3 regions of the Streptomyces sp. NPDC050548 genome follow, and region 2 is predicted to be linked to each of the others. Evidence: riboswitches for the same ligand, from Rfam matches in the RefSeq annotation. Region 2 holds a riboswitch; each other region holds the start of a gene.
The links. A riboswitch is a leader RNA that binds a small molecule or an ion and turns the genes downstream of it on or off. The one in region 2 is predicted to bind cyclic di-AMP.
Positions count from the first base shown of each region.

Region 1 (10,312 bases), on a different contig from region 2:
TGCCCGGCACCGTCGATCTCCGCGGCCTCGTACAGCGAGGTCGGGATGACCCGCAGCGCGGAGTAGAAGATCAGCATGTTGTAGCCGACGAACTCCCAGGTCACGATGTTGCCGATCGACGCCAGCACCAGGTGCGTGGAGAGCGGGTCGGGCAGCGTGACGCCGAAGGCGCTGTTGATGTCACCCACCAGACCGAACTGGGTGCCGTACATGAAGCCCCACATCAGGGTGGCGACCACCGCGGGCACGGCGTACGGCAGGAAGATCGTGATCCGGAAGAAGTCCCGGCCGAAGAGCCGGCCGCTGTCCAGGGCGAGGGCCACGAACAGGGCGATGCCGAGCATGATCGGCACCTGGATCACCAGGAACAGCGAGACCCGCTCCAGGGAGGACCAGAACTGGTCGTCCTGGAAGGCCTGCGTGTAGTTGTCCAGGCCGACGAAGTGGTTTCCGCCGATGAGCTGGTTGCGGTACAGGCTGAGATAGACCGAGTACACGATCGGAGCCAGGAAGACGAAGGCGAAGACCACCGCGAAGGGGCCGATGAAACCCCACCCTGTCCAGGAACGGCGGTCCCGTTTGGCCGATGGCCTGACCGGGGGCCGAGTCGCGGCCGCAGGGGGCTGAAGCGTCGTCATGTAGTTCCTCGCTCGTCCATCTCGGAACCGGCGTCACACGCCGTCGCGATGGTTGCGTAAACACCCAGGTCCGAGAGGGTCCCGGCCTGTTATGTTTACGTAAACATCTGATGGCGGCATGTCTACACTGCCCCAATGTCGGTGGTCAAGGGCCGTTTGGTGAAACGTGCCCCAGGCAATCGGATCGATAGGGGAAGGAGACGGGTGGACACAGCGCACAGTGCCTCGGCCGGCACCGAGGAGCCCCGTAGACGCGGCGGGAAACGGGTCGTGCAGCGCGCCCCGAGCGCGTCCATGGCCGATGTCGCACGCCTGGCAGGCGTCTCCTCGCAGACTGTCTCCCGGGTGTCCAACGGTTACGCGGGCGTGAACGAGGAGACCCGCCAGCAGGTCCTCGCCGCCATGAAGGAACTGGGCTACCGGCCCAACAGCGCCGCCCGCGCGCTCAAGCGGGGTGAGTTCCGCACGATCGGCGTGATCACCTTCAACCTCTCCACCACCGGCAACATGCGCACCCTGGAGGCGATCGCCACCTCCGCCGCGCACGAGGGCTACGCCGTCACGCTGCTGCCGGTCGCCGTCCCCACCCAGGACGAGGTGCGCGGCGCCTTCTCCCGCCTGGGCGAACTCGCCGTCGACGCCGTCATCGCGATCATGGAGGTCCACCTCCTCGACGCGGCGACCATCTCGCTGCCGCCCCACGTCCAGGTCGTCGTCGCCGACTCCGACGCGGGCGACCGCTACAGCGTGGTCGACACCGACCAGAACGGCGGGGCGCGCGCGGCCGTACGGCATCTCCTCGACCTCGGCCACCGCACCGTCTGGCACCTGGCCGGACCCGAGGAGTCCTTCGCCGCCCAGCGCCGCGCCGACGCCTGGCGCGCCGAACTCACCGACGCGGGCTGCCCGGTGCCACCCGTGGTGCGCGGCGACTGGTCCGCGGAGTCCGGCTACCGCGTGGGACTGGAACTGGCCCAACAGGCCGACTGCACAGCCGTGTTCGCGGCGAACGACCAGATGGCCCTGGGCCTCCTGCGGGCCCTGCACGAGCGCGGCCGGCGCATCCCCGAGGACGTCAGCGTCATCGGCTTCGACGACATCCCCGAGGCCGGTTCCTTCCTGCCGCCCCTGACCACCGTCCACCAGGACTTCGCCGAGGTCGGCCGCCTGTGCGTGCAGGGTGTCCTACGGCGGATGCGGGACCGGGGCGACGAGCACGGCACCACCCTGGTGCCGACCGAGCTCGTGGTCCGCGCGAGTACGGCGGCGCCCGCCCTCGCCGTGGACGAGTAGCGGGCGCATGGTCTTTCCGGCCCGCCTCAACGGGCGGGCCGGGTACGGGAGTTGGTCAGGCGGTCGTCTCCGGGCGGCCGGGCCGGGACCAGTGGGTGTGGAAGGTGCCGGAGCGGTCGGTACGCCCGTAGGTGTGGGCGCCGAAGAAGTCGCGCTGGCCCTGGAGCAGGGCCGCCGGCAGACGCTCGGCGCGCAGCGTGTCGTAGTGCGACAGCGCGGCGGAGAACGCCGGGACGGGGATACCCCGGCGGGCCGCGGAGGCGACCACCTCGCGCCACGGGACCTGCGCGTCGCCGATCTCGCGCGCGAAGGTCTCCTCGCCGAGCAGGCTGACCAGCCCCGGGTCGGCCGTGTAGGCGGCGCGGATCCGGTCGAGGAAGGAGGCGCGGATGATGCAGCCGCCGCGCCAGATCCCGGCGACCGCGGCGAGGTCGATCGACCAGTCGTACTCGGTGGCCGCGTCCTGGATCATCTTCCAGCCCTGGTCGTAGGCGATCACCTTCGAGGCGTACAGCGCCTGTTCCACCTGGGCGGTGAAGCGGTCGGCCTCGGTGCGGCTGAGCGGGGGAGTGGTGCCGCCGGGCAGCCCGCGGTAGGCGGCGCGCAGGTCCGCCTGGCTGGAGGAGGCGCGGGCGAAGGTGGCCTGGGCGATCGCGGTGACCGGCGAACCCAGCTCCAGCGCGGTCTGCACGGTCCAGCGCCCGGTGCCCTTCTGGCCCGCCGCGTCCTTGACGATGTCGACGAACGCCCCGCCGGTCTCCGCGTCCGTGTGCGCGAGGACCTCGGCGGTGATCTCGATGAGGTAGGAGCCGAGCCGTCCCTCGTTCCAGCGGCGGAAGATGTCCGCGATCTCGGCGGGGGTGTAGCCGCCGACCTGGCGCAGCAGGTCGTAGGCCTCGGCGATGAGCTGCATGTCGGCGTACTCGATGCCGTTGTGCACCATCTTCACGAAGTGCCCGGCGCCGTCCGTGCCGATGTGCGTGGAACAGGGCTCCCCGTCGACCTTCGCGCTGACCGACTCGAACATCGGGCCCAGCACGGCGTACGACTCCGCAGAGCCGCCGGGCATGATCGACGGCCCGTTCAGCGCGCCCTCCTCGCCGCCGGAGACCCCGGCGCCGACGAAGTGCAGTCCCTGTTCGCGCAGGGCGGCCTCACGGCGGCGGGTGTCGGCGAAGTGCGCGTTGCCGCCGTCGATGATCATGTCGCCGGGCTCCATCAGCGCGGCGAACTCGTCGATCACGGCGTCGGTGGCCGGACCGGCCTGCACCATGATCATCAGGCGGCGGGGGCGTTCGAGAGCGGCCACGAACTCCTGTGCCGTCTCGGCCGGGACGAAGGCACCCTCGTCGCCGTACTCCTTCATCAACTCGTGGGTGCGGTGCGGCGACCGGTTGTGGACGGCGACCGTGTAGCCGTTGCGGGCGAAGTTGCGGGCCAGATTGCGGCCCATCACACCCAGGCCGGTGACGCCGATCTGCGCGGTGGCGTCGGCGGCTGGGCTGTTCGGTGCGGATGCGTTCATGGGGTGCCTGTTCTCCGAATTGGTGACGTGGCGGGTCGGCGCGGGGCGCCCATGACCGCTGGTACGTGCGCGATCGCGGATTGACTCGAAATTCCGCGTGATTGGGAGCGATCTTGCCGACCGCCGCACGGCGCGTTCCGCCGGATGCGAAGATCGCTCCCCTGGAAGGGAGCGGCCATGGGTGACATACGGGTGCGGTGCGCGACGTTCAACGTGCTGCACGGCCAGCTGATCCGGCCGGACGGCCACCCGGCCGCCGGCCGCCCCGAGGACCCCTCGGCACCCCTCGCCGAAGCCGTCGCGTCCCTGGACGTCGACGTGCTGGCCCTCCAGGAGGTCGACCGCTTCCAGGAACGCTCCGGCCGCCTCGACCAGGCGGCGGTCGCCGCCGCGGCGCTGGGCGCCCGCGACTGGCGCTACGCGACGGCCCTGCACAGCCGTTTCGTACCGGACCGTGGCTGGGTCACCGACCCGTCCCAACCCGCGCTGCGCGTCCACGGCCCCGCAGCCCTTGAGCCCGAACTCCCTTCCCAGGGCGTCGCGTTGCTGTCCCGGCTGCCGGTCCGCGAATGGCGGTCCCTACGGCTGTCCCCGGGCCCGCTGGCCGTGCCGTTGCGCGTCGCCGGGCGGGCCGCTCCGGTACTGGCCCGGGATCAGCCACGGGCCGCGCTGGCCGCCGTACTGGAAGGCCCGCAGGGGCCGTTCACCGCCGTGGCCGTGCATCTCTCGTTCGTGCCGGGCTGGAACATCGGCCAACTCCGCACCGTGCGCCGCTGGATCGCGGAGCTGCCCCAACCCCGGGTGCTGATGGGCGACTTCAACCTCTTCGGCGCTCTTCCCCGGATCACTCTGAACGCGACCGCGCCGCGTGGCTGGCGGAGTGCGGCCCGGCGGGCGACCTTCCCCTCGCACCGGCCGCTCGTCCAGCTCGACCACATCATGACGACGGGGCTCGCCGCGGACGCCGTGGGGGCGGTGGGCGCGCCGAGGGTGGAGATCTCCGATCACCGGCCGCTGGTGGTGGAGCTCTCGCTGTGAGTCAGTTCCACAGGGGGTAGGTCACGGTGTGCTGGAACTTGTCCGGCCGCGCTCCGGGGTACGTCAGGGTGATCTCGCCGTACTGCCGCAGCTGCGGATGCCGCTTCCAGGTCTGTGCGGAGTCGAGCCGCACGGTCACCGGGAAGGAGTGGAACTTGCCCGCCGCGCAATAGGGTTTGCAGTCGTTCACCCAGTTGACGCCCGTGGCCGTCGCGGAGTTGGCGTTCCAGGCGGTCCAACGCAGCGACGCCAGGCGGCTGTTGCCGTCGCCGCAGGCGAGCATGAAGTCGGCGGGACGCACCTCGGGATGCCAGAGGCAGTCGACCAGCACGGGGACCGCGGGCTGCCGCTGGGCGACCGGTTGCGCGTGCACCGTCGCCGGGGCCGCGGACGAGGTGCCCACGGCCGGCGCCAGCAGAGCGGCCGCACAGACCGTGACGACTCCGACCATGGTGTGTTTGTACATGTCCGCTCCCGGCCGCCCGTTCGTACCCGTCACTCCGCACCCGCACCGGCGGTGGACCCGCCTGCAGGGACACGGTCGTCGTCCGTCTCTCGTTCGACGCTACGACCGTGTCCTGGGTTCCACCACTCGTACAGAGCAACGACGCGGCCCGCCGGGAGTAGCGGGACGCATGTGACCCATTGGCTCAGGCGGGTCGTACGGCGCCCCGGATGGCGGCGGAACCGGCGTAGAAGATCGACTCCTCGCGTATCGGCGTGCCGGGGCTCGGCGCGTGGATCATCAGGCCGTTGCCGGTGTAGAGGCCGACGTGGTCGATGCTGTCGTAGAAGAAGATCAGGTCGCCGGCGCGGATGTCCGTGAGCGGGACGAGGGCGCCCGCGCCGGACTGTTCCTGGGCGGTGCGGGGGAGCAGGACTCCCGCCGCCTTCCAGGCGGCCTGGGTGAGGCTGGAGCAGTCGTACGCGTCCGGTCCCGCAGCGCCCCACAGGCAGGGCCTGCCGATCTGTGCGCGGGCGAAGGCGAGCGCGGTGGCGGTCTTGCTCTGGGCGCCGGCGTCCGGTGTGGTCGCGGTGGGCACGACTGCGGTGGGCGCGGGGCTCATGGCCGGGGCCGGAGGGAGCGGGACTTCGGGGGCCATGGCCGGAGGGGCGGGGGGCGCGGGCGCGACGGACGGGGCCGCGGCGAAGGAGACCTCGGGGGCGGGGGCGGCCGGCTGCCACTCCTGCTGCGGCGGGCGCCAGGACGGTTCCGGTGCGGGCTGCCAGTCGGGCCGGGCCGCGGGCTGCTGGGGGATGAGAGGTATTTGCCCGGTGGACCAAGCTGGTTGCTCGGCTACTGCGGGCATCTGTCCGGTGGACCAAGCTGGTTGCTCGGCTACTGCGGGCATCTGTCCGGTGGACCAAGCCGGTTGCTCGGTCACCGCGGGCATCTGGCCCGTGGACCACGTCTGTTGCTCGGTCACTGCCGGGAACTGGCCGGTGGACCACGGCTGTTGTTGGGTCACCGCGGGCATCTGCCCTGTCGCCCAGGTCTGTTGCTCGGTCACCATGGGCATCTGCCCGGTGGACCATGTGGTCTCCGGGGCGGACCAGGCCGTCTCCGGGGGTGGCCAGGTGGCGCCCGTCGGCGCGGTCTCGGTGCGCGGTGCGCCGATGGACGGGAGCAGGTCCAGGCTCGCGGTGAGCGGGTCGAAGGCCGGTGCCGGGGCGGTCGCGAACTGCTGCGGTGCCATGACGCGCGCGGGCGGCACGTCGACAGCGGGGGCGGGCGGTACCGGCGGCAGGTCGAGAATGGTCGCCGGAGGCATCTGCGACATCTGGGCCTGTGCCATCTGTGCGATCTGCGCGATCTGAGACATCTGCGGCACCTGAGACATCTGCGGCACCTGAGATATCTGCGGCACCTGAGATATCTGCGGCACCTGAGACATCTGCGCCTGAGGTGCCTGCGTCTGTGACATCTGCGGCATCTGTGCCATCACAGGAGACTGCTGTGTCTGCTGTGTCTGCTGTGTCTCCTGTGCGGCGGGAGGCAGCGCGGCGATGGGTGCTGCGGTCAACTCCGCTGCGGGGCCCATGAGTTGCGGGGCGGTGGACTCCGGTGCGGCGGTGGTCCCCATGGTCAGTTCGGCCACGGCGCGGCCGGGCTGCGCTTCGAGTTCGCGGCCGGTGCTCTGGGGCTCGGGACGTCGCTCGGACCGCTCGGGGCGGGATTCGGCCGGGCGGGCCGGGGTCCTGCCGGGCGGCAGCATCGCCGGTACGGTCGGGCCCAGTTGGGTGCGGGCGCGGTCGAACAGCTGCCGGGTGACGGCTTCGACGGCGGGGTCGGAAGGACGTGACGCGCTGGAGCGGGACTCGACACGCTTGCGCGGTTTCCCGGACATCGCACGTGTGGCGTTGTAGGTTCCGGAGTCCGTCTCGGCCCGGTCGTAAAGAGAGTTGATCCGCCGCTGGACTTCGTCGCGGGTGGGTCGGTCGTCCACGGTGGGGCCACTGCCTCCGGTGCGCGTGCGTCGTTCTGCCGGCATGGCAGACGTGCTCCTTCCGCTTCGCGCCTACCGGGTTAGCTGTCGGGTTCGGGCGTCGATCACGGAAGGTTTGCCCTACGGTCCTTGCCCTGAAGGGCAGTTGGACCGATTCACCCCAAGTTCGGTTGGGTCCCCGGCTCCGGCTGTCGCGAGCGACACGCCGGACTCGGCGCAAGCCGTGCGGCCCGGCGCCGATCGCCGGAGTAGGTCGTACGGCCTGACGCCAACTTAGCCAACGTGTGTGCCTCGTGTGAAGGTTGAAGCGCGATATGTCCGATACGTATTTGTGACCTTTACCTCGCCCTGGTGTGTCGAGGGGTCAGGGGCCCGTCGGGGCGGGTGATCCATAAGAGGTCGCTATGAATTTCTGGGACGGTTGAACACACCGGGACCGGGCTCCGTATTGGGTCGGGGGATTTCCATGCCGGGACGAGCCGGGCCGACCGATACGTGTAGGAGCAACTTCCTTGGCACGCAACACGCGCAGACGCCCCACAGGCGCACGACGCGCGACGATGGCAGCAGTCGCCCTGATGCTGGGCGGCGGAGGACTGATGGCGGCGAACGTCTACGCGTCGGCGTCCGAAGGTGGTTGGGGCGGTGACTCCGCCCAACAAGGGTCTCCGGACGCGGCATCGCGAGGCGCGACGATCGACTGCCCGGACATCGGTACCCAGTTGACGACGGTGCCCGACGAGGCGAAGACCGACGTCGACAAGGAACTCGCGAATCTGGACCAGCAGATAACCGAGGCCTACCAGAAACTTCAGGACTCCAGGGAGTCCATCCGCCAGGACGCCTCCTTCGCCGACAACGCGATCATGAATCCGTTGAAGGAGAAGCGGGCCGCGACCATCGGGCGGATCGACGACGCGATCGCACGCGTCGGGGACCGACCGGAAGGACTCGACGCGCTCGCCGCCTGCACCCTGATCGCGCCCACGAACGAGAACGGCGACCAGGGCGACCAGGACGGCAACGGCGACGACCAGAGCGCCAGTGCCAGTGCCAGTGCCAGCACCGGAGACCAGGGCGGCCAGGGACAGCAGGGTCAGCAGGGCCAGCAGCAGTCCACCAACGGGCCCGTCGCCTCGGACTACGCGGACATCACCTCCGTACAGCCGAATGTGAACGCTCCGCAGGAGCAGGCCGATGCCTCCCGGGGCACGTTCGTCACCGCCTGCGGGGTGAACGAGAACGGCCTGTTCAACTCCGACAACGTGATCGTCGCGCCCGGTGTCACCAACGGCGCCCACCACTTCCACGACTACATCGGCAACCAGTCCAACAACGCCTTCGCCAGCGACCAGGACCTCGCGAACGCCGACACCAGCTGCGAGAACCCGGGCGACAAGTCCACCTACTACTGGCCCGTGCTGCGCCTGCAGAACGGCAAGCAGGAGCGGGACGCCGACAAGCCCGGCGGCGGCACCGAGGGCAATACCGGTGAGATCGTCACGGCCAAGCAGGTCACCCTGACCTTCGAGGGCAACCCGCAGAGCAAGGTCGTCGCGATGCCGCGCCTCCTGCGCATCATCACCGGCGACGCGAAGGCCTTCGTCAACGGCCCGGCCAACGCCAACGCCTCCTGGAGCTGTACCGGGTTCGAGGACCGGCAGCTCAAGGACAAGTACCCGCTGTGCCCGTCCGGAAGTGACGTCGTGCGCACCTTCAAGTTCCAGAGCTGCTGGGACGGCCGCAACATCGACAGCGCCAACCACCGCACCCATGTGGCCTTCGAGGCCGCCGACGGCGCCTGCCCGGCCGGCTTCAAGGCCATCCCGCAGCTGGTGCAGCGGATCGTCTACGCCGTCGACGCGCCGAGCCTCCAGGACGGCGGCAAGACGAGCCCGCTGTTCGCGGTGGACTCCTTCCCGGAGCAGCAGCACAAGCCCGTCACCGACCACGGCGACTTCATCAACGTCTTCTCCGAGAGCCTGATGAACGACATGGTCACCTGCATCAACAGCGGCGAGAAGTGCGGCGCCGGCACGGACAACGACCCCGGAACGGGCGGCGGTTCGGGCTCCGGCGGGGGCGACGGCTCGGGTACGGCCGGTGGCTCGGGTTCGGGTGACGGATCCGGTACGGGCGGCGGTTCGGGTGAGCCGCAAGAGTCTCCCACGGCCACTGAATCCGCTACGGCGACGCCCACCGAGACCGCGTCCGACGAGCCCGCCGGAAACGGTGGCAACGACGGGAACGGCGGAAACAACGGCGACAACGGAGGGACCGGCGGAAGCGACGACCAGCCCACCGCCGAGCCCGAGACCAGCGCGCCGGACACCCAGACCACCGACCCCGGAGATCTGACGACCGCCGTGTCCGTCCCCAAGGCCGACACGAAGACCGAAGGGTCCAAGTCGACGGAGACGCAGGGGAGTTCGGACGACCAGACCGGCGGTCAGGTCGGCAGCCCCGTGGCGACACCGCCCGCCTCGTCCTCGGGCGGGGAGAGCTACGCCGCCGTAGGCCCGAACCAGCCGCAGGCTCAGGGCGGCCTGGCGGAGACCGGCGCGAACCTGTGGCCGGCGGCAGCCGGAGCGCTGCTGCTCGTCGCCGGATTCGTCGTGCTGTACCGGGGCAAGCGCAGCACTCGCTGACACCCCGCTCGGCTGTGACCGACAACGGCCCGGCCGCCCTCACCTGGGCGGCCGGGCCGTCGTACGTTCAGCGTGTTCCGGCGGTCAGACGGCGGGTGCCGGGTACGTCGGGTACTCGACCCCGGAGACGTGCTGGACGACCCGGACGACCTGACAGGAGTAGCCGAACTCGTTGTCGTACCAGAGGTAGAGGATCGCGTTGTCGCCGTCGACCTTGGTGGCGCCCGCGTCGATGATCGATGCATGCCGGGAGCCCATGAAGTCGCTCGACACCGCGTCGGGGGCGGTGGTGAAGTCGATCTGCCGTTTCAGCGGGGACGTCAGCGAGACGTCGCGGAGGTGGTCGAGGACCTCGGCGCGGGTGGTCTCGCGGCCGAGCCGCAGGCTGAGGATCGCGATCGAGACGTCCGGCACCGGGACCCGGATCGAGCTGCCGGTGATGGGCGCCTTGAGGTCCGGCAGCGCCTTGGCGACCGCGGACGCGGCACCGGTCTCGGTGATCACCATGTTGAGCGGCGCCGAACGGCCGCGCCGGTCGGCCTTGTGGTAATTGTCCAGCAGGTTCTGGTCGTTGGTGAACGAGTGGACCGTCTCCACATGGCCGCGCAGCACACCGTACTCGTCGGCCATCGCCTTCAGCGGCGGCACGATCGCGTTGGTGGTGCAGGACGCGCAGGACAGGATCTGCTCGTCCGGCTTGATGGTGTCGTGGTTGACGCCGTG
Region 1 covers NZ_JBITGV010000010.1:251,428-261,739, forward strand. Annotated here, with positions in the region: gene ACIBJH_RS27485 (carbohydrate ABC transporter permease) at 1-638, opposite strand, end outside; gene ACIBJH_RS27490 (LacI family DNA-binding transcriptional regulator) at 843-1,931, shown strand; gene gndA (NADP-dependent phosphogluconate dehydrogenase) at 1,987-3,456, opposite strand; gene ACIBJH_RS27500 (endonuclease/exonuclease/phosphatase family protein) at 3,634-4,494, shown strand; gene ACIBJH_RS27505 (hypothetical protein) at 4,496-4,960, opposite strand; gene ACIBJH_RS27510 (NlpC/P60 family protein) at 5,145-6,986, opposite strand; cyclic di-AMP (ydaO/yuaA leader) riboswitch at 6,995-7,168, opposite strand; gene ACIBJH_RS27515 (DUF1996 domain-containing protein) at 7,502-9,589, shown strand; gene ACIBJH_RS27520 (glyceraldehyde-3-phosphate dehydrogenase) at 9,674-10,312, opposite strand, start outside.
Region 1: another riboswitch for cyclic di-AMP. It lies ahead of ACIBJH_RS27510 (NlpC/P60 family protein); the one in region 2 lies ahead of ACIBJH_RS37950 (M23 family metallopeptidase).

Region 2 (10,312 bases):
GGGCCGGGTAGTAGCCGCTGCGCTCGATCGCCGCACGCAGCCCCTGGGTCGTCGTACTGGTCTTGGCCATGACGTCCATCCTACGGTGGCCCACTGACTGCGAGGCACCGCCGAGCACGGTCTTGTCACAGCCGTCTCAGTACACGGGATCAGTACCTGGAAGCGGTCGTCCGCGCGCGGGAAGGTCCGTCAGTACGTGGGAAGCGTCCTCGGGCCGAGGTCGTCGCGGACCGGCGGCGGGGCCAGGCGGACGGAGGCGCCGAGCACGCTCAGGCCGTGCGCGGCGACGACGACCGGCTCCAGGGTCACCGCGACCACCTCGGGGTGGTCGTCGACCAGTCGCGACACCCGCAGCAGCAGTTCCTCCAGGGCAGGCGTGTCGACGGGCGTCGAGCCGCGCCAGCCGAAGAGGAGGGGTGCAGTCCGGATCGACCGGATCAGCGAACCGGCCTCCCGGTCCGTGACCGGAATCAGCCGGTGCGCGGTGTCCCCGAGCAGCTGCGAGGCGGCTCCGGCGAGCCCGAACGACAGCACGGCGCCCGCCGCCGGATCGATGACGGCCCGTACGACCGTGTCGACCCCGCGCGGTGCCATCCGCTGCACCACGGGCCGCAGCTCCTCCGGCCTGCCGAACAGCTCACCCAACTCGGCGTACGCCCGCCGCAGTTGGTCCTCGTCCGCGAGATCCAGGCGTACGCCGCCCAGGTCCGCGCGGTGTCGCAGGTGCGGGGCGGTGGCCTTGAGGGCGACCGGGTAGCCGAGGGTGCGGGCGGCCTCGGCGGCGGCATCGGGGGTGGGCGCGGGCAGCGCGCGGTGCACGTCGACGCCGTACATCCCGAGCAGTTCGCAGGTCTCGTCGACGCCGAGCGTGAGGCCCTGCCCGCGCGCGAGGAGCCCGCCGATCAGCCCGGCGGCCCCCTTCTCGTCGATGTCCTCGTACTCGGGCACCCGGCCGGGGTCGACGGACTCGCGCCGCCACTGGGCGTACTTCACGGCTTCGGCGAGGGCGCGGACCGCGCGTTCGGCGGCGGGGTAGGCGGGGATGAGGCCGACCCCTTCGGGGGCCTGCACCGCGCTGGGCGGTCGGTCCTCGGAGCGCTGGGAGTCCTCCCGCCTCGAAACGGCCCGCGGTGCCGTACTGGTCGCCGCCGACAGCGCCGCCGCGAGCCCTCCTAGCTCCACGTGCACCACCAGCACGGGCTTCCCGGGGACGGTCTCCGCCGCCGACCGCAGGGCCTCGGCCAGCGCCGCGTCCTCCGCGGGACCCTCCCCCACCGCCGGTATCGCGGTGACCACGACCGCGTCGCACGCCTTGTCGGCCAGCGCCTCCGACAGGGCCCGGTGGAAGTCCGTCGCCGTGGCCGCCGTGGTCAGATCCAGCGGGGCGAGCGGGCGCAGCCCCTCGGAGAGGCACGCGTCGTACGTCAGGAGTCCCAGCGACTCGGAGTTCCCGAGGATCGCCACCCGTGCCCCGCCGGGCAGCGGCTGGCGGGCGAGCAGCAGCCCGGTGTCGACGAGTTCGGTGATCGTCTCGACGCGGATCACGCCGGCCTGTCGCAGCAGCGCGGACACCGTCGCGTGCGGGAGGCGTGTCGCGCGTACGGCGTGCCCCTGGGGCGCGGATCCGGCGCCCTGGACCACGACCAGGGGCTTCGCCGCCGCGGTGCGCCGGGCGAGGCGGGTGAACTTGCGGGGGTTGCCGATGGACTCCAGGTACATGAGGGCGACGTCGGTGTCGGGATCGTCGTACCAGTACTGGAGGACGTCGTTTCCGGACACGTCCGCGCGGTTGCCGGACGACACGAAGGTGGAGACGCCGGTGACTCCGGTGACGCCGCCGCCGCGTCGGTGCAGACGGGAGAGGAGGGCGATGCCGATGGCACCGGACTGGGCGAACAGTCCGATGCGTCCGGGGCGGGGCATCTCGGGGGCGAGGGACGCGTTCAGCCGTACGTCGGCGGCGGTGTTGATGACCCCGAAGGCGTTCGGCCCGATGATCCGCATGCCGTACGTGCGCGCGTGCCGGACGAGTTCGCGCTGGCGTTCGCGTCCCTCGGGGCCGCTTTCGGCGTAACCGGCGGTGACCACGACGAGCCCCTGGACCCCGTGTTCGCCGCATTCGGTGACGACCTGGGGGACGTGTTCGACGGGGACGGCGACGACCGCGAGGTCCACGTGGCCTTCGATGTCGCGCACCGAACGGTGGGCCGGTACCCCGTCGAGTTCCTTCTGCCCTTCGGGGAAGGCCTTGTTCACGGCGTACAGGTCACCGGTGAAACCGGCGTCCCTGATGTTGTCGAGAACGCTGCGGCCCACCCCTCCGGGGGTGCGGCCGACGCCGACGACGGCGACCGAGCCGGGCACCAGCAGCCGTCGTACGGACCGTGCTTCGGCGCGCTGTTCCCGCGCGCGCTGCACGGCGAGGGACCTGTCGGTGGGTTCGAGATCAAACTCCAGGCGTACGACGCCGTCCTCGAAGCTGCGCTTCTGGGTGTAGCCGGCGTCCGTGAACACCTTGATCATCTTGTTGTTGGCGGGCAGCACCTCGGCGGCGAAACGGCGGATGCCGCGCTCGCGGGCGACGGCCGCGATGTGCTCCAGGAGGGCGGAGGCGACACCCCTCCCCTGGTGCGCGTCCTGCACCAGGAAGGCGACCTCGGCCTCGTCGGCCGGGGCGGACGCGGGACGCCCGTCGGCACTAATGCGGTCATAGCGTACGGTGGCGATGAACTCGCCGCCGACGGTGGCCGCGAGTCCCACCCGGTCCACAAAGTCGTGGTGCGTGAAGCGGTGGACATCCTTGGCGGACAGGCGAGGGTACGGCGCGAAGAAGCGGTAGTACTTCGACTCGTCGGAGACCTGCTCGTAGAAGCTGACCAGGCGATCGGCGTCGTCGACGGTGATGGGCCTGACGCGCGCGGTACCGCCGTCGCGCAGCACGACGTCGGCTTCCCAGTGGGCGGGGTACTCGTGCCGGTCCGACGAGGTCTGCTGCATGGGGCCCAGCGTACGGCTCGCATCTGACAACGGCGCGAGGCAGTCTGTGGGTGAATGCAGCGAGGGAAGTGGGGCCGAGGCCGCGGTCCGACACCCTTCTCCGGACGGTCCACGGGGCCGCTCCGGGCTCGCTTCACGTGTGGGAAACTGGTCTAGACAACCCTGAGACTCTGAAGGGCAGCATCACATGGCTGAGCGCCGCGTCAACGTCGGCTGGGCGGAGGGCCTTCACGCCCGCCCCGCCTCCATCTTCGTCCGGGCCACCACGGCCGCAGGTATCCCCGTGACGATCGCCAAGGCCGACGGCAACCCCGTCAACGCGGCCTCCATGCTCGCGGTCCTGGGCCTGGGTGCCCAGGGCGGCGAGGAGATCGTCCTCGCGTCGGACGCCGAGGGCGCGGACGCGGCCCTCGACCGGCTGGCGAAGCTGGTCGCGGAGGGTCTTGAGGAACTCCCCGAGACCGTCTGAACAACCCACAATTGATGGTTGCGGTGATTTCGCCGCAAAACCGATGTGCCGCAACCTCGAAGGGCTCGCCCGAATTACCGGGCGAGCCCTTCGCAATTCCATTTGCGGGCAGCAGAAATAATCCCCCGCGAATTACCTCTTCTTTGTATACGGTGCCCGTGTTAATGCCGGAGACCCGTCATGTTTACGGGAGGTTGCGAAGTCCTCACACGGTCCGTGCCGTTCGCGCCGCCGGGAAAGCGCAGCCGGTGCGCGCTGCCCGCGCGCTCGGTGTGCAGGGCCGTGATCGCCCGCGCGCGCTCGGCGTCGCCGCGCGCCACCGCGTCCACGATGGCCCCGTGCTCCGCCCAGGACTCCACGGGGTTGGCCGGTGCCTCCACCGCGTACATCCAGGCGATCTTGTGCCGCAGCTGGGTCAGCATCGAGGTCAGCGCGGGGCTTCCGGAGGCCTGGGCCAGCGTCTCGTGGAACCAGCTGCCCAGGGAGCGCAGATCCTCGCTGTTGCCCCTCCTGGCGCGCTCCTGGCCCAGCCTGACGAGGCCGCGCAGCACCTTGAGGTGGGCCTCGGTGCGCCGCTGGGCGGCCCGCGAGGCGCCGAGCGGCTCCAGCAGCATCCGCATCTCCAGCAGGTCGGCGGCCTCCTGCTCGGTCGGCTCCGCGACGCACGCGCCCGCGTGCCGCCGGGTCACCACGAACCCCTCCGCCTCCAGCGTGCGCAGGGCCTCCCGCACGGGCACGCGCGAGACGCCGTACCGGCGCGCGAGGAGTTCCTCCGTGAGCCGGCCGCCGCGCTCGTAGACACCGGCGACGATGTCGTCCCGGATCGCCGTGCATACCGAGTGCGCCGGAATACGCATGTCCGACCTCCGCCTTAATCCCCGTGAAACGTCGACGATTGACGTGTGTTCCGTGACTCTATTGCAATCAGCGGGAATTTCCGATGGCGGACCGGAATCCATGGATATTTTTTGGACAGGAGGGGTCCGGAAACGCCGAAAGCCCCGGCCGGCGGGCCGGGGCTCCGGGAAGTGCGGCGGTGCGTCGTCAGACGTTGACGCCGTGCTTGCGGAGGTAGGCGACGGGGTCGACGTCGGAGCCGTACTCGGCGGTCGTACGGGCCTCGAAGTGGAGGTGTGGTCCGGTGACGTTGCCGGTCGCCCCGGAGAGGCCGATCTGCTGGCCCGGGGTGACCTTCTGGCCGACCGAGACACCGATGGACGACAGGTGGCCGTACATGGTGTACATGCCGTCAGCCATCTTGATCACGACCTCGTTGCCGTACGAGCCGCCCCAGCCGGCCTCGACGACGGTGCCGGAGCCCACCGCGTGGACGCTGGTGCCGGTCGAGGCGTGGAAGTCGATGCCCGTGTGGGCGCCGGAGGACCACAGGGAGCCGCCGGTCTTGTAGCCGGTGGACACATAGGAGTTGGCGACCGGCGCGACGAAGGTGTTGAGCCTCTTGCGCTCGGCCTCGCGGGCGGCGCGCGCCTGGGCCTCACGGGCCGCCTCGGCCTGGGCGGCGGCCTTGGCGCGGGCAGTCTCCTCGGCGAGCGTCTCTGCGGCGGCCTGCCGCTGGGCGACGGCCTGGGCGTCGATCTTCTCGGCCACGGAGTCGCCGATGGCGACGACGGGCGTGAGGCCGGTCTGCTCGGGAGCGGGCTCGGCGGCGAACGCGGGGGCGCTCGCCAGGGTGCCGACGACTCCGGTGGTGGCGAACGCGGCGACGCTGACGGCGCGAACGGTGGTGCGGTGGGTCCGGCTCGGGCGACGGTGCTTCCCGGTGGCGCGGGTGAACGCCATGAAGTGGCTGGTCCTTTCCTTCCTTCTCGCCTACCGGGTTAGCTGACGGGTTCGGAGCAGGAAGGTCTCCTACGGACTCCCCCGCCACGCGCGCGGGCGTCCGATTCACCCCAGGGACTCATGTGGGTCCCCGGCTCCCCTGGCTCGCGCCGTACGGGGACTCGGCGATGACTGTCCGGTGCCGCGAGTGCGGCGCGGTGCCTGACGGACAGCCGGACCGACGCTAAGGGGGGCCACTTTCAATCCCCAAACGGATCACGGTTTTTGTAGCGCACGCCACAGGGCAGACAGGCAACCTCTCCCCCAATTCGGACAATAGGGAGCCCTGGTGGCGCTTCCGTCACCAGGGCTCCCCCACGCGCGCGTGCCGCTGTTGCGTCTACTCCGCCGGAACGACGGTCACTTCGCCGATGCCGAGGGCCTCGACGGGCTCCTTGATCTGCTCCGCGTCGCCCACGAGGACCGTCACCAGACGGTCCACCGGGAAGGCGTTGACGACCGCCGCGGTGGCCTCCACGGTGCCGGTCGCGGCGAGCTGCCGGTACAGGGTCGCCTGGTAGTCGTCGGGCAGGTGCTGCTCGACCTGGTCGGCCAGCGTGCTCGTCACGGCCGCCGCGGTCTCGTACTTGAGCGGCGCCACGCCGACGAGGTTCTGCACGGCGATGTCGCGCTCGGCGTCGGTGAGTCCGCCCTCGGCGAGCTTGCGGAGCACCGTCCACAGGTCGTCAAGTGCGGGGCCCGTGTTGGGGGTGTCCACGGAGCCGCTGATGGCGAGCATCGAGACGCCCGTGCCGTCGGGTGCCGAACGCAGCACCTGGCCGAAGGCCCGCACACCGTAGGTGTAGCCCTTCTCCTCGCGCAGGACGCGGTCCAGGCGGGAGGTGAGGGTGCCGCCGAGGCAGTACGTGCCGAGCACCTGGGCCGGCCACACGCGGTCGTGCCGGTCGGCTCCGACGCGGCCGATGAGCAGCTGCGTCTGGACGGCGCCGGGCCGGTGCACGATCACGACCCGCCCGGTGTCGTCGGCGGTCACCGGCGGCACGGGGCGCGGCTGGGCGGTGGAGCCCGTCCACGAGCCCAGGGTGTCGGCGAGCAGCGTGTCCAGGTCGATGCCGGTGAGGTCGCCGACGACCACGACGGTGGCGGTCGCGGGGCGGACGTGCCGGTCGTAGAAGGCGCGTACGGCCCCGGAGTCGATCTTCTGGACGGTCTCCTCGGTGCCCTGGCGCGGGCGCGACATGCGCGAACTCGCCGGGAACAGCTCCTTGGAGAGCTCCTTGGCCGCGCGGCGGGACGGGTTGGCCGTCTCGTGCGGGATCTCGTCGAGGCGGTTGCGGACCAGCCGCTCGACCTCGCTGTCCGCGAAGGCGGGTGCCCTGAGGGCGTCCGACAGCAGGCCGAGGCCCTTGGCCAGGCGCGAGGCCGGGACCTCCAGGCTCAGCCGGATGCCCGGGTGGTCGGCGTGCGCGTCGAGGGTGGCGCCGGAGCGCTCCAGCTCGGCGGCGAACTCCTCGGCGGAGTGCTTGTCGGTGCCCTCGGAGAAGGCGCGCGCGGTGATCGTGGCGACCCCGTCCAGGCCGGCCGGTTCGGCCTCCAGGGGCGCGTCGAGGAGCACCTCGACGGCGACGACCTGCTGGCCGGGTCGGTGACAGCGCAGAACGGTCAGGCCGTTGCCGAGCGTCCCGCGCTCGGGCGCCGGGAAGGCCCACGGCCTGGCCTCGCCCGCCTGGGGCTGCGGGTGGAATTCCATCGTGGCGAGCTCGGTCACTTGGCCGCCTCCTCGTTCTCGTCGCCGGCCTCGGCCGCTGCTTCGTCGTCCTCGGCGTCATCGTCCGCGATCGGCTCGTAGACGAGCACCGCGCGGTTGTCGGGCCGCAGTCGCGCCTTGGCGACCCCCTGGACCTCCTCCGCCGTCACGTCCAGGACGCGCTGTACGGCGGTCAGGGCGAGCTGTGGGTCGCCGAACAGGACGGCGTAGCGGCACAGTTCGTCCGCGCGGCCCGCGACCGTGCCCAGCCGGTCCAGCCACTCGCGCTCCAACTGGGCCTGGGCGCGCTCCATTTCCTCGGCCGTGGGGCCCTCCGCGGCGAACCGGGCGAGCTCCTCGTCGATGGCGGCCTCGATGACGGGCACCTCGACGTCCCCGGACGTCTTGACGTCCAGCCACCCCAGGGAGGGCGCTCCGGCCAGCCGAAGCAGCCCGAAACCGGCCGCGACGGCCGTACGGTCGCGTCGTACGAGGCGGTTGTAGAGGAGCGAGGACTCGCCGCCGCCGAGGATGGTGAGGGCCAGGTCGGCCGCGTCGGACGCGCGCGTGCCGTCCTCCGGGAGCCGGTAGGCGCACATCAGGGCGCGCGCCGGGACCTCCTCCTCGATGATCTCGCGCAGTTCGCCGCCCATCGTGTCGGGCAGTGCGCCGTCCCGGGGCTCGGGCTTGCCGTCGTGCGCCGCGATGGACCCGAAGTACTTCTCGATCCAGGCGAGCGTCTGCTCGGGGTCGATGTCGCCGACCACGGACAGCACCGCGTTGTTGGGCGCGTAGTAGGTGCGGAAGAACGCGCGGGCGTCCTCCAGGGTGGCCGCGTCCAGGTCCGCCATCGAGCCGATGGGCGTGTGGTGGTAGGGGTGGCCCTCCGGGTAGGCGAGGGCGGTCAGCTTCTCGAACGCCGTCCCGTAGGGCACGTTGTCGTAGCGCTGGCGGCGTTCGTTCTTGACGACGTCGCGCTGGTTCTCCATGGACTCTTCGTCAAGAGCGGCCAACAGGGAGCCCATGCGGTCGGCTTCGAGCCAGAGGGCGAGCTCCAACTGGTGGGTGGGCATGGTCTCGAAGTAGTTGGTGCGCTCGAAACTGGTGGTGCCGTTGAGCGAACCGCCCGCGCCCTGCACCAGTTCGAAGTGGCCGTTGCCCTTGACCTGTCCGGAGCCCTGGAACATCAGGTGCTCGAAGAGGTGAGCCAGGCCGGTACGCCCCTTGACCTCGTGGCGGGAACCGACGTCGTACCAGAGGCACACCGCCGCGACCGGGGTCAGGTGGTCCTCGGAGAGCACCACACGCAGACCGTTGGCCAAACGGTGTTCGGTCGCTGTCAGACCGCCGGACCCTGCCTCGGCGGTGGCCGTGTGACCCATGGGCATGTACGTCCCTTCGATCGCGGATTATCTGGCTGGAACCGCAGAAATCCTGCTCGTCCCGCCACTGTATGCAAGCGTGCGGACGGTCGGCGAAGTTCCCGGCGGACGTACGCCGAGAGCGAGATCGCGTAGCCTGCGGGCAGTCGCACACGTGGACCCACGCGGCAGCCGTCGGTGACGGAGCCGAGCGGCCAACGCCGGGTCCTGGTCCGCGTTGTCAGTGCCGCGGTCCACAATGGTTCACGTCAAGACCCCGTTCACGCTTCAGCAAGAGTGAGCCGAAGGGGAGCGACCCCCAGGCGAGCGACCAGAAAAGAGGAGCCGGCAGCGATGGCCCGCCGCAGCACGAAGACCCCGCCGCCCGACGACTCGTTCGAGGAGCGGATCCTCGACATCGACGTCGTCGACGAGATGCAGGGCTCCTACCTTGAGTACGCGTACTCGGTCATCTACTCCCGCGCCCTGCCGGACGCCCGGGACGGCCTGAAGCCGGTCCACCGACGGATCGTCTACCAGATGGACGAGATGGGGCTGCGCCCCGACCGCGGCTATGTGAAGTGCGCGCGTGTCGTCGGCGACGTCATGGGCAAGCTGCACCCGCACGGCGACGCGTCGATCTACGACGCCCTGGTGCGCATGGCCCAGCCCTTCTCCATGCGCGTTCCCCTGGCCGACGGCCACGGCAACTTCGGCTCGCTGGGCAACGACGACCCGCCCGCCGCCATGCGGTACACCGAGTGCCGGCCGTCCGAGGCCGCGAACCTGATGACCGAGTCGATCGACGAGGACACGGTCGACTTCGCCCCGAACTACGACGGCCAGGAGCGGGAGCCGGTGGCTCTGCCCGCCGCCTTCCCGAACCTCCTGGTGAACGGCTCGTCGGGCATCGCCGTCGGCATGGCCACCAACATGCCGCCGCACAACCTGGGCGAAGTCATCGCGGCGGCCCGCCATCTGATCCGCTATCCGAACGCGGACCTCGACACCCTGATGCGCCATGTCCCGGGCCCCGACCTGCCGACGGGCGGCCGCATCGTCGGTCTCAGCGGCATCCGGGACGCGTACGAGACGGGCCGCGGCACCTTCAAGATCCGCGCCACGGTGACGGTGGACGACGTCACTCCGCGCCGCAAGGGCCTGGTCGTCACCGAACTGCCCTTCACCGTGGGCCCGGAGAAGGTGATCGCCAAGATCAAGGACCTGGTCGGCGCGAAGAAGCTGCAGGGCATCGCCGACGTCAAGGACCTCACCGACCGCGCGCACGGCCTGCGCCTGGTCATCGAGATCAAGAACGGTTTCGTCCCGGAAGCGGTCCTGGAGCAGCTCTTCAAGCTGACGCCGATGGAGGAGTCCTTCGGCATCAACAACGTCGCCCTGGTCGACGGCCAGCCCCTCACCCTGGGCCTCAAGGAGCTCCTGGAGGTCTATCTCGACCACCGCTTCAACGTCGTACGGCGACGCAGCGAGTTCCGCCGCACCAAGCGGCGCGACCGTCTCCACCTGGTCGAGGGCCTGCTCACCGCGCTCGTCGACATCGACGAGGTCATCCGGATCATCCGCTCCAGCGACAACTCCGCGCAGGCGAAGCAGAGCCTGATGGAGCGCTTCTCGCTGTCGGACATCCAGACGCAGTACATCCTGGACACGCCGCTGCGCCGGCTCACCCGGTTCGACCGGATCGAGCTGGAGTCGGAGATGGAGCGCCTCACCGCGGAGATCGCCGAGCTGACCCGCATCCTGGAGTCGGACACCGAGCTGCGGAAGCTGGTCTCGACCGAACTGGCCGCGGTGGCGAAGAAGTTCGGCACGGACCGGCGTACGGTCCTGCTGGAGTCGGCGGGCACACCCGCCGCCACCGTGCCGCTCCAGGTCGCCGACGACCCGTGCCGGGTGCTGCTCTCCTCGACGGGCCTG
Region 2 covers NZ_JBITGV010000018.1:79,455-89,766, forward strand. Annotated here, with positions in the region: gene ACIBJH_RS37930 (DUF5998 family protein) at 1-70, opposite strand, end outside; gene ACIBJH_RS37935 (GNAT family N-acetyltransferase) at 190-2,997, opposite strand; gene ACIBJH_RS37940 (HPr family phosphocarrier protein) at 3,185-3,466, shown strand; gene ACIBJH_RS37945 (GntR family transcriptional regulator) at 3,628-4,323, opposite strand; gene ACIBJH_RS37950 (M23 family metallopeptidase) at 4,511-5,266, opposite strand; cyclic di-AMP (ydaO/yuaA leader) riboswitch at 5,280-5,443, opposite strand; gene ACIBJH_RS37955 (M16 family metallopeptidase) at 5,646-7,034, opposite strand; gene ACIBJH_RS37960 (M16 family metallopeptidase) at 7,031-8,395, opposite strand; gene ACIBJH_RS37965 (DNA topoisomerase (ATP-hydrolyzing) subunit A) at 8,729-10,312, shown strand, end outside.

Region 3 (10,312 bases), on a different contig from region 2:
GGCGAGCAGGTCGAAGTCGTCGGCGTCCCCCGGCGGCCGGCCGCGCGGCTTGCGCTGGGGCGGGCCCTCGCCGCGGCGCAGCGCCTCGACCAGGTCGCGCAGATCGGCCTCGCCGCGCGCGCTGTCGCGGCGCAGGGCGCCGACGCGGTCGCTGACGGAACCGGCCGCGCGGCCCGCGGCCACGGCGGCGATCAGGATGCCCGCGCAGGTCACCGCGGTGGCTCCGGCGAGGACGCCCCAGAGGGTGAGGCTGGTCCGTGCTCCGGTGGAGCGGACGGTGAACAGGACGGCCGCGCTGGCGCTCAGCGCGACCGCGACGGGCGGGAGCACGGCGAGGCGCAGGAGCTGGGACCGTATGTGCGTCTCGGGCAGCGCTGGCACGGGTCGGGCGGCCGGTCGCCCGTGCCGGCCGCCCTCACGGCGGTCTGCGCGTGCGGCCGGTGCACGGAGTTGAGACATCGGCGTCCTCGTACTGGTGCGTCGGACCTGTTTGCTCGCGCGGGGTGCGCGATTCGGGCATACGCCATCGCGGTGCCGGTCGGGAGAGCCGAAAAAATCGGCCCCGCGTCGCCCGGCGGACACTCACAGTAGTCGTCAACGCATCAGGTGCGGTGGGCAGTTGACAAAGTCCCCCGGAGAGCGTCCCGCTCTGGTATGAGGCTTCGCACGACAGACCGATAACTCCGACGGCCGCATGCCGAAGAAGGACAAAGAACCGATCGCCCCTGATCGGAACCGGTCACGAACGGGCGCCGGGGGCCGGGGAGTTCGGTGCCGCCCGGCTCCGCCGTCCGACCGCTCCGGGCCCGGCGGCCGGGCCGGCCGAGCGATTTCAGGCGATCCGTCCCATCGTCCGCCGCGGCCCCGGCACATCACAGGCAGTGTCCGCCGGAGGGCGTCCGCTGAGCATGCGGAACCGATCCTGTCCGGGCGTTGTCCGGGCAGTAGTGGCGTCTCTTCTGTTTCTGATCCTGGTTCTCTCGCCGTTCGTGACACCGTTCGTGTGCGTGGCCGCGGCCGCGGGACTCGCCTGGCGGGCCTGCCATCGGCTGCCGGTCAGCGGGTGGCGGCGGCTGCCGAGCGTCGGGACCTGCGCGCTGGTGGCGGTGCTGGCCGGCTCGGCGGCGCTCGGCGCGTACACGTGGGGCGCCATGTCGGGGTTCTACATCCTGGACCCGGGCCAGATGTGTGCGGCGATGGGTGCGGCGGGCGACCACGTCGTGACACGGATGACGCTGCCGGTCAGTTCGCAGTGCGTCACGTCGGGCGGCGTGGGCACCGAACTGGTGCCGGGCTGGGTGAACCCGGTGGTCTTCCTGGGACTCTCCCTGCTGGTGCTCGCGTTCACGACGGGGACCTACGCGGGGGTACGGCGGCTCCGCGCCCTGCAGTGAGACATCCCCCTCGACGACGCGGCGCACCCGACCGCCGACGCCGTCGAAGGGACTGTCGCCCGTGTCAGCGTTCGCTCGCCAGGTCGAGTTCCGCCTGGGGCTCCGCCGCCTTCGACTCCGGCTCGGACCCCGCTCCCGACCCCACCGGCTCGGCCCCCCGCCAGGGACGCGCGAGCGTGCCCCCGAAGGGCCCCCACCAACGGTCCGTCGTCAGTTCGGCACCCGGTTCGAACGGCTCGCCCGGCCTCGGTGTCGCCACCGCCTGGCCCGCCGCTTCCGCCGCGTCCGCGGTCCACTCGCCGGGCTCGGCCCACGCGTGCAGCGCCAGATTGAACGTGGCCCAGTGGATGGGCAGCAGCACCCCGTGCGCCTGCCCGCCCTGGAGGTCGAGGTGGGCGCGCATGCCCTCCTCGGGTGTCATGTGGATGTCGGGCCAGAACTCGCTGTAGGCGCCGATCTGGATCATCGTGGCGTCGAACGGGCCGTGCGCCGCGCCGATGTCCTTGAAGCCCTCGAAGTAACCGGTGTCGCCGCTGTGGTAGATCCGGTGCTCGTCACCGGCGACGACCCAGGAGGCCCAGAGGGTGTGCTGGGTGTTGCGCAGGCCCCGGCCGCAGAAGTGGCGGGCCGGTGTCGCGGTGAGGGTGAGGCCGCCGACCTTGGTCTCCTCGTTCCAGTCCAGCTCGCGCAGCCGGTCCGGGGAGACACCCCAGTGCTCCAGGTGGGCGCCGACACCGAGCGGCACGGCGAACAGGGTGTCCGTGTCGGCCAGTGCCTTGATCGAGGGCATGTCCAGGTGGTCGTAGTGGTCGTGCGAGATGACCACGACGTCGACGGGACCGAGGGCGGCCAGTGGCAGGGGCACCGGGTGCAGCCGCTTGGGGCCGGCGAACGGGAACGGGGAGCAGCGTTCGCCCCAGACCGGGTCGAAGAGGACCCGGTGGCCGTCGATCTCCGCGAGCACGCTGGAGTGGCCCATCCAGGTCAGGCGCAGCCCGGTGGCTGCGGGCCCGGCCAGGTCGGCGAGGGTGGTGGCGTGCACCGGCAGCGTGCCGTCGGGGGCACGGCGGACGCGCGCCTCCTTGTCCAGGTAGGCCTTGCCCATCTCGCGCATCGTGCCGCCGGACGGGCGGACGTTCGTGTTGCCCCCGGGGTTCTGGAAGACCCCGTCCTTGAAGTGGGGCGATCTGCGGATGCGCGCCAGGCGCTCGCCGCTCGGGTCCGCGCCGAAGGCCGCGGGCTGCAGCGCGCGGAGCCCGGAGCTCAGGGTACGGATTCCGGTCACGGTGCCTCCAGGTGGAGTCGGTCAGGCTTTCCATTATGGTCGACCCCTGTGACAACGCCGGTGCATCGGCTTCGCGGGGCCGTCATTCCAAGGAAAGACCAAAGTTCCGCGCCCGGGGTTGACACCGCGTCGCTGAATTCGATCTTCCGTTGACAGGGCACGGCCCCACTTCCGATACTGACTCGCCGTTCAGTACCCGAGGAGTCCGTATGACCGCCCCCTTGATGTCGCTCACCTGGACCGACCACGTCACCGGCCGCCGGGGCTTCCTGGTCGTCGACCGGCTGGTGCGCGGGGTGTCCAGCGGCGGGCTGCGGATGCGGCCGGGCTGCACCCTCGACGAGGTGGCCGGACTCGCCCGCGGCATGACCATGAAGGAGGCGCTGCACTACGACCCGGCGGGCCGGTACATCCCGCTGGGCGGCGCGAAGGGCGGCATCGACTGCGATCCCCAGGACCCGGTGTCGTACGGCCTCCTCGTGCGCTATCTGCGGGCCATGCGGCCGTACGTCGAGAGTTTCTGGACGACGGGTGAGGACCTCGGGCTCAGCCAGGACCTGGTGGACCGGGCCGCCGCGGAGGCCGGGCTCGTGTCGTCGATCCAGGCCGTGTATCCGCTGCTCGACGACGAGGCCGCGGCGCGGCGGCGGCTCGCGGACGCGTTCGCGGTCGAGGTGGACGGGATCGGTCTCGACGAGCTGGTCGGCGGCTGCGGGGTCGCCGAGTCGGTGCTCGCGGCGCTGGACCGGGCGGGCGTGCCGTACGCGGGGACGCGGGTCGCCGTGCAGGGTCTGGGGACCATGGGTGGGGCCACGGCACGGTTCCTCACGCGCGCGGGGCTGACTGTGGTGGCCGTCGCCGACGTCAAGGGGACGATCGTGAACCCGGCCGGGCTCGACGTGGACGCGCTGCTCGCGGCGCGGGACGCGTACGGCACCGTGGACCGGTCCGTGCTGCGCCCCGGCGACCGCGAACTCCCGGACGGGGACTGGCTGTCCGTCGAGGCGGAGGTGCTGGTTCCGGCGGCGGTGTCGTACGCCGTCGACACCACGAACCAAGCAGCTGTCACCGCGCGCTGGATCGTCGAGGCGGCCAACATGCCGGTGCTGCCGGAGGCGGAGGAGCTGCTCTCCGCGCGCGGGGTCGTCGTACTGCCGGACGTGGTCGTGAACTCGGGGACGAACGCCTGGTGGTGGTGGACCCTGTTCGGCGACATCGGCGCGGACGCGGACGAGGCGTTCGCGCACACCCGGCGTTCGATGCGCGCCCTGATCGAGCTGATGCTGGCCCGCGCGGAGGCCGACGGGACGACACCGCGCGCCGCCGCGCACGCCATCGTCGCCGACCGGCTGCCGGTCATCGCCGAGCGGTTCGGCTGGTACCGGTGAGGCACGGGGCAACGCGTTCGCGGGCCACGGAATAGGGTGGCCGCGTGGCGAGAGTGCGGTTGAGTGTGGCGGAGCGGCGTGCGGAGTTGCTGCGGGCCGCCGTGGAGCAGATCGAGGCGCGGGGTGTGGCGGCGGTCAGGATCGCCGACGTGGCCTCGGCGCTCGGGGTGAGCAACGCGCTGGTGCTCTATCACTTCTCGACCAAGGAGAAGCTGGTCGCCGCCGCGTTCACGTTCGCCGCCGAGGACGATCTCGCACATCTGCGCAAGCTTCTCGGCCGCCGTACGACCGCGCTGCGCCGGCTGCGGGCGGCGGTGCGCTGGTACGCGCCGACCGGGCAGGCCAAGGGCTGGCGGCTGTGGATCGAGGGCTGGGCGGCGGCGCTGCGCGAACCCGCGCTGCTGGAGGTGACGCGCGATCTCGACCGGCAGTGGAAGCGGGCGCTCGCGGAGGTCGTCGCCGAGGGAGTGATCGCGGGCGAGTTCCACTGCGCGGACCCGAACGCGGCGGCCCTGCGCCTGACGGCCCTCCTGGACGGCCTGGCCGTACAGATGACGGCTTACGGGGGCGCGGTGTCGCGGACGCGGGCCCTGGAGTGGGTCGACGAGGCACTCGCGCAGGAACTCGGCCTGGAACGGGCGGCGTTGACGACGCCCTGACCCGCCCCTCCGTGGACGGCGGCCCGTGGATCGGTGCGGCCACGCGCGCGCGGACGCACCGATCCACGGCACCTGGGCGCCCTGCGTGTCGGCCGCGGCCACGCGCGGACGCACCACCCCGGCCGAAGGAACGCGCGCCGTCACGTGCGGCCACACGCGTGCGGACGCACCGCGGTCGTCGTCGCCGCGCTCGGTCTCACGACACGTGCGGCCACACGCGCTCGAACGCGCCGGCGCCCCGCGAGCCCTACGCCCCGTCAAGCCACCCAGTCGATCCGCATCTTGATGTCGTCGGGCGACAGCGCGCCCTTGGCCTCCACATGGTCGCCGGAGGACTCGCCGCGCAGTCGGCGGCCGATCCACGGCACCAGGTACTCGCGCGCCCAGTGCACGTCGTCGCGGCGAATGTCGAGCGTGCCGCGCGGCGGAAGCGGCGGCCAGGGCTGGTCGGGGTCGGCCGGGACCTCGACACCGAGGACCTGACCGGCGCGGAGCGCCACGCGCGTGTGGCCCTCGGGAGAGAGGTGGAGCCGGTCGCCGTCCCAGGCCCGCCGGTCCTGGACCGTCTTGAGGGACCACAGGTCGAGCACCGGGCAGCCGTAGCGGTCGGCGATGGCCCGCACATGTCCGTTGTAGGTGGCGATCTTGCCGCGCAGATGCTTGAGCACCGGCACACCGCGGGTGTCGAAGCCGGTCGTCACCAGGACGGTGCCGACGGCGGAGGTGAGGTCGGCGACCGCGCGTTCGAAGCGCTCGGCGACCTCGTCGGGGTCGGTGCCGGGCCGGATGATGTCGTTGCCGCCCGCGCAGAAGGAGACCAGGTCCGGGCCGATCTCCTTGGCCCGGGTGAGCTGGTCGGCCACGATCTGGTCGAGCAGTTTCCCGCGCACGGCGAGGTTGGTGTACTCGAAGTCGCCCTCGGGCCGCCGGTCCGCGAGCAGTACCGCGAACCGGTCGGCCCAGCCGACCATCGCCCCGTCGGGCCCGGGGTCGCCGACGCCCTCGGTGAAGCTGTCCCCCACCGCCACGTACGACCCGATCACTGATCTGTTGTCACTCTTCGAATCGTTAGCCACAGCAACCATAATTCACCTTGGACTGTGACCTACGCGATCGTATTTTGGGGTTGACGAGCGGTGAGATAAGCCACTTGTAAAGGGTTGTCCAAAGTCGGAATAAGCCCCTGGCCAGGGGCGTTGACCCCGGGAACTGCCCTGCGCCGGGCCCCGACGTCAGCCGACGGTGACGCCGTGCGAGCGGAGGTAGGCGACCGGGTCCACGTCCGAGCCGTAGTACGGAGTGGTCCGGATCTCGAAGTGCAGGTGCGGGCCGGTGACGTTGCCGGTCGCGCCGGAGAGGCCGATCTGCTGGCCCTCGGTGACGGTCTGGCCGGCCGAGACGGACAGCTGCGACATGTGGGCGTACTGCGAGTACTCGCCGTCCGCGTGCCGGATGACGACCTCGTTGCCGTAGGCGCCGTCGTAGGCCGCCGAGACGACCGTGCCCGCGGCGACCGCCTTGACGGTGGTGCCGGTCGGGACGACGAAGTCGACGCCCGTGTGATAGCCGCTGGACCACATGCTGCCCGCGACGTGGTAGCCGGTGCCGATGGTGCCGCCGGTCACGGGGAGGGTGTATCCGCTGGAGGTGCTGGTGGTGTCGGCGCTCTGGGTGGCGGTCGACTTCTTCGACGACGAGGAGGAGGACGACGACGAGGACGAACCGGCCGACGATCCGGACGACTTGGTCGTGCTCGTCGTGGCCTTCTTGCCGAGGGAGAGCTTGAGGCCCGGGTGGATCAGCGACGGGTCGGCGCCGATGGCCTCGCGGTTGTCCTGGTAGATCTTCTTCCAGCCGCCGGTGACGTCCTGGTCCTCGGCGATCTTCGCGAGCCAGTCGCCCGCCTTCACCGAATACGTCTTCACGCCTTCGGTCTTCGCGGTCGCCGCCTTCTCCGTCACCGTTTTCTCGGCGACCGGAACCGACTGAACGGCCTTTTCCGGAGCGGAAGTCGAAGGGGCGGCATGGGCGCCGGTGGCCCCCATGAGCGGAAGGGCGAGCGCGGCGCCGCCGGTTCCGGCTGCGGCTATCGAGCGGCTGAGGCGCTGGGACTTGGGGCGGCGGTGCTTACCCTTCGCGGGCATGACGAATTCCTCTCCGGCGCCTGCGGGGTGAGCTGTCGGGTGCGGGCTGGAGATGCCCGGCCGCGCGCTGGTCGCGGCTTTACCCCAAGCCCGTTCCGGAGACCGGAACAGGCGTCCTACCTGTGGGTCCCCCGCTCCTGCCGCATACGGGTGGGTGTGTGCGGAGTCCGGTCGGCGGCAGGATTGGGCGTCCGTCCGGATTGGTGGCGAACGTAAGCGAGGAAGACGCAAAGGGACAAGCAGGAGGTTCCACGGTTTTGGGTTTCTTGTGACTTCCTGTGGGAATTCACAGTCACCCTCCGTGAATTCCCACAGAACTTCCCCCTCAATTACCCTGGAAAAGCACGTCAATTACGTGAACATGACCAGCGACGTACGGTCACGGGTATGACGCTGCTCACGTACAAACTCTCAGGTTCCCTTATTCCAGAGCGAGTTGTAACGAAGGCTGCAATTCGGGCAGAAGGCTCAGATGCGACGCAGCCGGAGAACCGTCGCATCGAGGTCACCGCGCAACCCTGTCCGCAGCCCGTGGTGCAACAGGACGGCACCCCGGTGGACTTCACCCGTTTCGAGGCATTCGTACGACGCCGTCGGGTCGAGCCCGCGCAGCCGGAGCGCCGGTACCGGCTCGCCGTAGTGCTGCGCCTGGAGCAGGGCGAGGACGACGCTCTCGTCGCCGCGCGTGTACTGCACGGCGCTCAGTCCGCCGGTCGGCGGGCGCAGCCGGTGGAGGTCGCCGCGCTGCACGAGCGGCCGAATCTCCTTGTAGAGGGCGATCCACTCGCGGGCCTCGGCGAGTTCCTCCTCGGTCCACTCGGAGAGGTCGCCGCCCACGCCGAGCACCCCGGCCATGGCGCTCACGAACCGGAAGCGCAGGCTGCTCACCCGGTCGTTGAGCTGGGTGTTGGGGCTGTCGGTGACCCAGGCGGCCATCACGCGCGCGGGGTGGATCTGGCTGAAGCCATGCTGGATGGCGAGCCGGTCGAGCGGGTCGGTGTTGTCCGAGGTCCACACCTGGTCGGTACGGCTGAGGATGCCGAGGTCGATCCGGCCGCCGCCGCCCGAGCAGGACTCGAAGGCCACACCGGGGTGGGCCTCCCGCAGCCGGTCCAACAGGGCGTACAGGGCGCGCACATGGTCGACCCAGAGGCGCTGCGGATAGGCGTCGCCGGGCCAGCCCGCGTCGGTGAAGCAGCGGTTGAAGTCCCACTTCACATAGTCGATGGGGGCGCTGGAGAGGAGCCCGTCGAGCTGCTCCCAGAGATACTCCTGGACGTCCTCGCGGGCGAGGTTGAGGACGAGCTGATTGCGGAACTCCGTCCGCTTTCGTCCCTCTTGGTACTGCACCCAGTCCGGGTGGGCGCGGTACAGGTCGCTGTCCGGGTTGATCATCTCGGGCTCGACCCAGATGCCGAACTGCATGCCCAGGGAGTGGACGCGGTCCGCAAGAGGCTTGAGGCCGGCGGGGAAGCGGTCCGGGTTGGGGGTCCAGTCGCCGAGTCCGGCGCGGTCGCTGGTGCGGGCGCCGAACCAGCCGTCGTCGACCACGAACAGCTCGACGCCGGCCGCCGCGGCGCGCTGCGCGAGCACCTCCTGCTGCTCCTCGGAGATGTCGAACTGCGTGGCCTCCCAGGAGTTGTAGAGCACCGGGCGGTCCTTGTCCGCGTCCGGGACGACGTACGTCCGCTGGTAGGCGTGCCAGGTGCGGCTGGCGCCGCCGAAGCCGGCGTCGCTCCACAGGGCCGCGAAGAGGGGTGTCGTGAAGGACTCCCCGGGCGCGAGGCTCAGCAGCCCCGACTCGTCGTACCCGGCGCCGCCGGTGATCTGCACGCGCGCGTCCGGGAGTTGGGCCACGGCGATCCGCCAGGACCCCGACCAGCCGAGGGCGCAGCCGTAGACCTCGCCGCGTTCCTCGGTCGCGTCGGTGTCGAGCGCGACCCAGGGGAGGTACTGGTGTCCGGTGTGGCCGCGGCGGCTGCCGATGACCTTCTCACCGTAGGTGAGGGGGGAGCGCACCAGCCGTGACTCGGCGGCCCAGCGTCCGTGCACGTGCGACAGCTGCCACTCCTCGCGGTCGGGCAGGGTCCAGGTCGCGGAGTCGGCGCGCAGCAGCTCCAGCGGCTCGGTCCCCTCGTTGTCGAGGACGGTCCAGCGTTCCACGACGTCGCCGCGCGTGCGGTAGTGCAGGGTGATCGTCAGTCCGGCGTCGCGGAAGCGGAGCCGCAACTCGTCGCCGTCGGTGTCGTAGCGGTCGAAGGTCCACTCGGTGCCGCGCCGCTCGGCCGTGCGCACCGACAGGGCGGGGCGGACGAAGCGGGGGCCGCCCTCGACCGGGTACTCCTCGTGTCCGTCGAGCGGGGACTCGAAGGAGGAGCCGCCGGGGAGCGGGCGGGCGGCGAGTTCCTCGGCGTCGGCGAGCGCGATACGGGGACCCCAGTGGAGATGGAGCAGTTCGTCGCGCTCGGTGAGATGGACGGCGTAACTGCTCGTGGGTCCGGACAGCACCCACGTACGGCCGTTCTCGGCGGTCTCCAGCATCAAGTCCCTCACAGATTCGAACAAGTCCACTCAAGCGCCAACATCATCAATGGTGCGGGACCTGCGAGGCAACGCCTGTGGAGAACTCATAACCTGTGGAAACCCGTGTCACGCGTCCGGGTCAGCGATGCCGGCCCGGTCCGGTCAGCACTCCGCTGAAGCCGGCCAGCACGGAGGGGTTGTCGACGAGCCAGGCCCGTACCCGGTCCGCCCCGTGCCCGTCGGCCGGACCGGACCGGAAACAGGTGTCCAGGGTGTCGAGGAGGGCGCCGACCGCGCGGCGGGCCAGTGGTTCGCGCACCCGGTCGTGGGCCTTGGCGGCGCGGTCCCTCCACATCCGGGTCTCGTCGGCCGCCGAGGGGGTCGGCGGGCCGAACGCCGCGACGACCGTCAGACCGAGGGCGGACATCGCCCTGCGATCGAGCGGTGCCGTGGAGCTGTCCCACACTCCGGCGAAGATCGTCCGGGCCTCCGGGAAGCGGTCCCCGTGGAAGGCGAGCGCTCCGCGCAGGATGGCCGCGGCGGCGCGGACGTCGTCCGCGCCCAGTTCGTCGGCGAGCCGCGCCACCTCCGCGAGCCGGTGTTCGGCCGTCGCGATCGCGCCCTCCCCGATGTCCAGGCACACGATCCGCAGCGCGGTGTAGGCGTAGAGGGCGCGCGCGCCGATGGAGCGCAGGACGAGGACCGCCTCGGTCCAGTGCTCGCGGGCCCGGTCGCGGAAGCCGCCGCTCTCGTCCGCGTCGCCGCAGAGCACGAGGGAGAACGCCCGTGCGTAGTCGTCGCCCGCGGCGCGCGCCGCCGCGACGGCGGTCCGGCCGTGCGCGCGGGCGCCGTCGATGTCGCCGCGCTGGAGGCAGTACGTCGTCCAGTTGGTCTGCAGGACCGCCCGGTCCCAGTGGAA
Region 3 covers NZ_JBITGV010000013.1:63,618-73,929, forward strand. Annotated here, with positions in the region: gene ACIBJH_RS31355 (ATP-binding protein) at 1-459, opposite strand, end outside; gene ACIBJH_RS31360 (hypothetical protein) at 1,008-1,394, shown strand; gene ACIBJH_RS31365 (MBL fold metallo-hydrolase) at 1,459-2,679, opposite strand; gene ACIBJH_RS31370 (Glu/Leu/Phe/Val dehydrogenase dimerization domain-containing protein) at 2,889-4,067, shown strand; gene ACIBJH_RS31375 (TetR/AcrR family transcriptional regulator) at 4,112-4,726, shown strand; gene ACIBJH_RS31380 (SGNH/GDSL hydrolase family protein) at 4,984-5,769, opposite strand; gene ACIBJH_RS31385 (peptidoglycan DD-metalloendopeptidase family protein) at 5,959-6,870, opposite strand; cyclic di-AMP (ydaO/yuaA leader) riboswitch at 6,875-7,037, opposite strand; gene ACIBJH_RS31390 (alpha-galactosidase) at 7,339-9,411, opposite strand; gene ACIBJH_RS31395 (AfsR/SARP family transcriptional regulator) at 9,533-10,312, opposite strand, start outside.
Region 3: another riboswitch for cyclic di-AMP. It lies ahead of ACIBJH_RS31385 (peptidoglycan DD-metalloendopeptidase family protein); the one in region 2 lies ahead of ACIBJH_RS37950 (M23 family metallopeptidase).